Regions from separate parts of the Plantibacter lichenum genome, predicted to be linked through region 2. Evidence: riboswitches for the same ligand, from Rfam matches in the RefSeq annotation. Region 2 holds a riboswitch; the other holds the start of a gene.
What was found. Region 2 has a riboswitch for thiamine pyrophosphate ahead of ACQ3HB_RS05595 (ECF transporter S component). Riboswitches for the same ligand answer to the same signal wherever they lie in the genome.

Region 1 (3,402 bases), on a different contig from region 2:
TCGCTCAGACCGTCGAGGCTCGCCTGCTGGCCGAGGACGTCGAAGGGCGGCAGCTGCAGCTCTTGCACTGACTCCGGGAGGTCTGGGGCGAAGACGCTTCCCGCAGCGACGGGGCCGGAGTCGACCCACACGACCCGCTGGACGAGCTCGGGGTGGCGGTCGAGGACGAGGCTGACGGGGCTGTTCGCGCCACTGTGAGCGACGAGCGTCGTGGGTCGTTGCTCGGAGACACCGAGGCTGGCCATGAGGTCGAGGATCGCGGCGGCCTGATCGTCGAGCGTCGCGGTGGCGCGGTCGGGGTCGTCAGCGTCCAGGCCGGGCAGTGTCATCGCAACGGTCCGGGAGTGGCCCGTCTCCAGATGATCGAGGACCTCCGCCCAGGCCCAGGCGCCCAGCCAGTGGCCGGGGATGAGGATGGTGGTCGGAGCGTTCGTCGTAGGGGTCATGTCTCCACTCTCCTCGGCGTCGAGCGCAGGTGTATGTCACTATTTCTGTCATGAATGTGCTGCGAGTTGCACCGTGAAGCGAAGCGAACGACTCCACGCCCTCTCCGAGATGCTGCGACGCAGCGGATCGCGGGGATCCTCTGCCGAGCGGCTGGCAAGGGAATTCGACGTCTCGGTGCGCACCGTCAAGCGAGACCTCGCCGCGCTCGCGAACAGCGGCGCACCGCTCTGGTCACGCCCCGGTCCGGGCGGTGGTTACGGATTGGCCGAAGGGGCGACCCTGCCGCCCGTCAGCCTGTCGCCGGCTCAAGCCGTAGCGCTCATGGCGGCCGTGTCCGCCGCGCCCGACGCACCGTACTCCGATCTGGCTGCGGCCGGTGTGCGGAAGATCCTGGACGTCCTCGATCCCGCGACGCGAGCACGAGCCGACGAGCTCGCCGGCCGGGTCTGGGTCGACGCGCCCCGCTCGTCGTCCCGCGCGATCAGATCGGCGCTCGAGGAGGCGATGTCCGAGCAGCGAGTCATCCGCCTCCGCTACACGGCTGGAGACGGAACGACGACGGTGCGCGACGTCGAACCCGTGCTGTTCGCCTCCACGAACGGCCGGTGGTACCTGGTGGGGTGGTGCCGTCTGCGTGATGCGATGCGCTGGTTCACCGTGTCGCGCATCGAGCGGGCCAGCATCACGACGACGGCCTGCGGCACCCACACCGTCGACGAGGTCGGAGAACCGCCGGCGAACGCCAGACCGGTGCACGGCCGAAGCGACCGCGCTGGCTCGTCCAGCTAGGCAGCTAAGCCGGCTCGTGGAGGGCGGCGTCGGCGGGAGTGACGTGCCAGGAGTGGAAGCGGACGGTGAGGCCGGGGCGGGTCGGCGCGCAGCAGAACGGGCCCGCGGCTACAAGGGCGTCCGCGGCGAACGGAGCGACGCGGACGAGCGACCACGCCTCCTCATCGACGCGGGCGCGGATCGTCACGGCGTCGCCCGAGCGACTCGCCCGCACGGTGACCAGACGGCCGGCCCATGACGGGACGGGGGCGACGGACCAGTCCGAGCGGACGTCGGTCACGACCGCGCCCACCTGCGGCAGCCCGTCGGCGAACTCCACCCCGGCCTTGATCCAGTGCTCGTCGTCGCTGCGGAGGAACACGCCCGCCTGATCGAACTGCGCGGAGAACGCCGCCGTGAACGACACCTCGACCGCGGTGTCGGCGGCGAGCGGGGTGAGGAGTGCGTGCTCGGAATCGTGGACGAACCCGTAGGAGGTGTGCCGCCAGGCATCGCTTCCCTCGACGGCCGTCACGAGCAGCTCGTCGCCGTCCTCTCGGGCCTCCGCGGGTTCGTGCGTCCACACGCCGACGCCCCAGGGCACGGGGGTCGGTGCGGAAGCGGCGGTCGGATCGGACTGGTTCACGTCATCGGTCACGGCATCACGATACCGGCGCGCTAGGGTGGTGGCGAGTGACACGGGGTGCCCGACGCGAATCGAGCGGGCTGAGAACACACCCGTCGAACCTGATCTAGTTCGTACTAGCGAAGGGATGTCGCGAATGAGCATTCGCACACCGCAGCAGTCTGCCCACCCGTCCACCCAGGCCGTCGACGGCGGTGACGTCATCGACCAGGTGGCGCTCGCCCAACGCTCGGCCGAGCTGCTCGATGAGCTGCGTTCGCGCACCCCTCTCGTGCAGTCGATCACGAACGCCGTCGTGACGAACTTCACCGCGAACATCCTGCTCGCACTCGGCGCCGCGCCGGCGATGGTCGACATTCCGAGAGAGGCAGGGCCGTTCGCCCGCATCGCCTCCGGGGTGCTCGTCAATCTCGGCACACCGCACGCCGAACCCCGCGAGGCGATGCTGGAGGCCGCTGCCGCCGCATCCGATGCGGGGACGCCGTGGGTCCTCGACCCCGTCGCGATCGGCTCCCTTCCGGTCCGCACGGCGCTCGCCGCGGAACTGCTCGCGCTGCGCCCGACGATCATCCGCGGCAATGCGTCGGAGATCATCGCGCTCGCAGGCCTCGGCGCAGGCGGCCGCGGCGTCGACGCGACCGACACGGCCGAGAGCGCCCTCGAAGCCGCCAGCGTGCTCGCCCGCACGGCTGGATCCGTCGTGGCGATCTCCGGACCGACCGATGTCATCACCGACGGCACACGCACCGTCCGCGTGAGCAACGGCCACGTCTGGTTGACCGCCGTCACCGGCGGCGGCTGCGCCCTCGGATCGGTCATGGCCGGGTTCGCGTCCCTCGACGAGGACCGGCTCGTGACGACTGTCGCCGCGACCGCCGCGTACACGATCGCCGCCCAGCTCGCCGCGGCCGAATCGCGCGGGCCGGGGAGCTTCTCGGTCGCCTTCCTCGACCAGCTGTCGCTCATCGACGCCGATGCCGTGCGGCGGCTGGCGGTCATCGCGTGAGCGCGGGGGAGGCGGTGCGGGTGGGGCCGTCGGCGGATGCTGCGGGGAGCCCTTCGACAGGCTCAGGGACCGGGGGTTCGGATGTGGCGGGCCCTTCGACAGGCTCAGGGACCGGGGGTTCGGAGGGCTCGAGGAGCGGGGCGCGCGGTGTCGGGCGTCTCGACGCGGACGCGTTGTCGACCTACCTCGTCACCGACCGCGAGCTCAGCGGCCCGCGGGGCGTGCTCGAGGTCATCGGGCGCGCGGTCGACGGCGGCGCGACGGCGATCCAGCTGCGTGAGAAATCCGGGACGGCACGCGAGCTGTTCGAGCTGACCGTCGCGGCGAGCGCCGTCATCGATGGGCGGGCGCTGTTGTTCGTCGACGATCGGGTGGACGTGTTCCTCGCCGCCCGCGCGGCCGGCGCGCGAGTCGACGGCGTGCACGTCGGCCAGAGCGATCTGCCCGTGCTCGAGACGAGACGGATCATCGGGGCGGATGCGATGCTCGGCCTCACGGCCAACACGCCTGCGCATTTCGCGGCCGTCGCGGCGTT
Region 2 (3,402 bases):
GCCACACCTCGACACGATGCTCGATGACGACGAGCGTCGATGAGCCGTCCTGCACGACGCGCTCCACCGCATCGCGCACCTCGGACACCCCGGCAGGGTCGAGGTTCGCCGTCGGTTCGTCGAGCAGGAGCAGCGAAGGCTGCATCGCGAGGACGCCTGCGAGGGCGAGGCGTTGCTTCTGTCCACCGGACAGAGCAGCGGTCGGGTGATCGAGCGGGACGTCCAGACCGACTGCCTCCAGACTCCGCCCGACGCGCCGCCATATCTCATCGCGCGGCACACCAAGGTTCTCGCACCCGAACGCGACGTCGTCGCCGACGCGCGCCAGGATCACCTGCGAGTCCGGATCCTGCAGGACGAGACCGGCCCGACCCCTCGCCTGTTCAGGAGCGACGCCGTCGATGAGCAGTGAACCCCGGACCTCGCCTTCGTCCGCACCGCCGAGCACGCCCGCGAGGGCATGGATGAAGGTGGACTTCCCCGCGCCGGATGCACCGAGCAGGAGCACCCGCTCCCCCGGTTCGATCGTGAACGTCAGATCGCTGACCGCCCATGCCTTCCGTCCGGCGTGCCGCCAGCCCCAGCCGTCGACCGTGACACGTGCCGCTGCACGGGTCGTCACGTTCAGACCTCCCTGCGGGCTTCCCGTCCGGCGGCGAACCGGCTGAGCGCCCCGGTCGAGGCGAGCGCCTTCACGAGCGCCCAGCCGAGGACGCCGGCGAGGAGAGCGCCGGATGCGACGACGGTGATGAAGTAGATCGTGTTGTACTCGGGAGCCTTCGCGATGTTGCCCAGGAAGAACTCCAGGATCCACGCACCGGCACCGGCACCCGCACCGGCGAGGATCGCAGGGACGAGGCCGAAGCGACGGTAGGCGAAGGCGGCGAACACGAGTTCGGCGCCGAGACCCTGCGCGAGGCCGGAGTAGACGGTCGAGATGCCCCACACGTTCCCGATGAGCGACGACACGACGGCGCCGATCAGCTCGACGAGGAGCGCCGCGCCCGGCTTCCGGATGATGAGGCCGCCGAGGACGCCGCCGAGGAGCCAGATGCCCGTCGCGACACCGCCGAATCCGGGGGTGAGGGCGTTCGCGCCCTCGTACCAGAGGTAGCCGATGCTGTTCCAGGCCCAGAAGATGAGCCCGGTCGCGACGCCGAGGACGGCGACCACGACGATGTCGACGACCCGCCACCGGAGCGTGCGGGTGTTGGCGCGCAACTGCGCCGGAGTGCTGAGTGATGCTGACACGATACGTGCCCTTCCTGTTGTGGAAAAGAGGGCACGGGTAGTGAGAAATGGTCTCCCTGCGCTGGCATGATCCAGATCAGGTTCGACGGTCGAAGGCGGATACCTTCCTCTCAGCCCGGTTCACCGGACTCCCGTGATGTGACCGAGTATAGTCCCGGCGACGGGCCGCTACTTCTTGAGCGCCTTGATGATCGACGACAGCGCTTTGCCGCTCACCCAGATGAACGGGATGGCGACGGCGATGAGCGAGATCAGGTTGGGGTCGAATCGCAAACCGTCCTGGGTCTTGATGTACGCGCCGACCGGAACCGAGAGTCCGCCGCCACCACCGCCGCCAGCCGCGTCATCCGCATCGCCTTCACTGCCGGCGCCGAAACCGTAGTACGAGAGGGCGACGGGGACGAGCTTCACGCCGTCGACGTCCTGCTGCTCCCCGTAGGCCGCCGTGACGCCGATGCCCTTGGCCTGTTCCGCAAGTTTCAACACGAGATTCGTCATGCTGCCACGCTACCCCGCAGGTGTTCGATCACCAAGGAGGGATGCGCGTGGCAACGATGATCGCTCAACGTTCCTGGGAGCCGTCCTCCGCGCGCCCCACGCTGTCGCCCGGACGGCCGAGCCCACGGCGTCGTGGTTTGCCGAGGAGCGATGCGGGAGCGATCGCGTGGTCACCGAAGCGATTGGACACGCGATCGATCGTCGCTTCCGCGTCTCGCCACTCCTCGTCGGGGTCCCACAGCGCGGACACGGCATCGGCGTCGTCGATGAGCTGTTCGACTTTGACGCCGACGAGACGCACGAGTTGCCCTTTGCGGTCGAGCGCATCGAAGAGGGAGACCGCCTCCTCGTACAGGCGTCGTCCGACGTTGGTCGGCTCGCCGAGCGTGCGCGAGCGCGAGACGACCGAGAAGTCCTCGTATCGGACGCGGATGCCGACCGTCCGGCCAGCGAACCCGCCCCGGCGGAGGCGAACGGCCACGAGGTGCGACAGATTCAGGATCTCCCGACGGACCAGGGCCGGATCGGCGATATCGGTGTCGAACGTGACCTCGTGGCTGACGCTCTTCTCGCGGCGCACGGTCGTGACCTCCCGCGGGTCGAGGCCGCTCGCGAGTTCGAGGAGCTTCCTGCCTGTGGCCTCGCCGACGGCGCGCTGCAGCACGGACAGCGGCGTTGTGGAGACATCGCCCACCGTGCGGATGCCCCGCCCGACGAGCGCTTCCTCCGTCTTCCCGCCGACGCCCCACAGCGCACCGACCGGCAACGGTTGCAGGAACGACACCGTGTCTGCAGCGGGCACGACGAGCAAACCATCGGGTTTCGACAACCCTGAGGCGAGTTTGGCGACGTACTTCGTGGCGGCGATGCCCACCGAGCACGGCAGGCCCGTCGCCTGGAACACCCGCTCCTTGACGATCCGCGCGATCTCCATGGGGCGTCCCATGAGCTTGATCGCGCCGGAGATGTCCAGGAAGGCCTCGTCGATGCTGAGCGGCTCCACGAGAGGCGTGACCGACTCGAAGACCTGCATCACGAGATCCGAGTACTTCCGGTACTGGCCGTGGTGGGGCTCGAGCACGTACGCGCCCGGACAGAGCCGCAGCGCCTGTGAGACCGGCATGGCGGCTCGCACCCCGTACCGTCTGGCCTCATAGCTGGCCGAGGTCACGACCGAGCGACCCTCACGATGGCCGACGATGATGGGCTGCCCACGCAGGTCCGGGCGTTGCAGGAGCTCCACGGAGACGAAGAACGCGTCCATGTCGACGTGCATGATGTGGGTGGCGCTGTCGTCCGCGGAGGTGTCGGAGACACGCCTCGATGCCCCATCCTGACGACTCATGCCTCCATTGTCCCAGCGGCCGCCGACATCGATCGCTCCAGGGTGCGCTGTGAGCGATACTGGACTCGGAATGCACGCCGACGGGACACGTTGGAGTGAGCAAGGAAAGGTGCGTCTGTGACTGAAATCGACTGGCTCCACATGCAGCAGCTCGCGAACGACGAGTTCGGGAGGCGTCTCGACGCCGTCGTCGACTGGAACGGCGAGACCCCGGACACGGACTGGACCACGAGGCAGCTCGTCGAGCACGTCATCGAGGAACAGCAGTGGATCGATCCGCTCCTCGGCGGCATCACGGTTCGCCAGGC

Region 1: it holds a riboswitch for thiamine pyrophosphate, as region 2 does, so the genes downstream of both, thiM (hydroxyethylthiazole kinase) here and ACQ3HB_RS05595 (ECF transporter S component) in region 2, are expected to answer to the same signal.

Annotation. Positions count from the first base shown of each region.
Region 1 covers NZ_JBOBFT010000001.1:98,266-101,667, reverse strand. Annotated here, with positions in the region: gene ACQ3HB_RS00475 (alpha/beta fold hydrolase) at 1-446, opposite strand, end outside; gene ACQ3HB_RS00470 (helix-turn-helix transcriptional regulator) at 520-1,236, shown strand; gene ACQ3HB_RS00465 (DUF1349 domain-containing protein) at 1,241-1,873, opposite strand; TPP riboswitch at 1,905-2,006, shown strand; gene thiM (hydroxyethylthiazole kinase) at 1,989-2,867, shown strand; gene thiE (thiamine phosphate synthase) at 3,041-3,402, shown strand, end outside.
Region 2 covers NZ_JBOBFT010000003.1:59,595-62,996, reverse strand. Annotated here, with positions in the region: gene ACQ3HB_RS05600 (ABC transporter ATP-binding protein) at 1-628, opposite strand, end outside; gene ACQ3HB_RS05595 (ECF transporter S component) at 625-1,254, opposite strand; TPP riboswitch at 1,288-1,396, opposite strand; gene ACQ3HB_RS05590 (hypothetical protein) at 1,420-1,749, opposite strand; gene dinB (DNA polymerase IV) at 1,814-3,094, opposite strand; gene ACQ3HB_RS05580 (TIGR03086 family metal-binding protein) at 3,212-3,402, shown strand, end outside.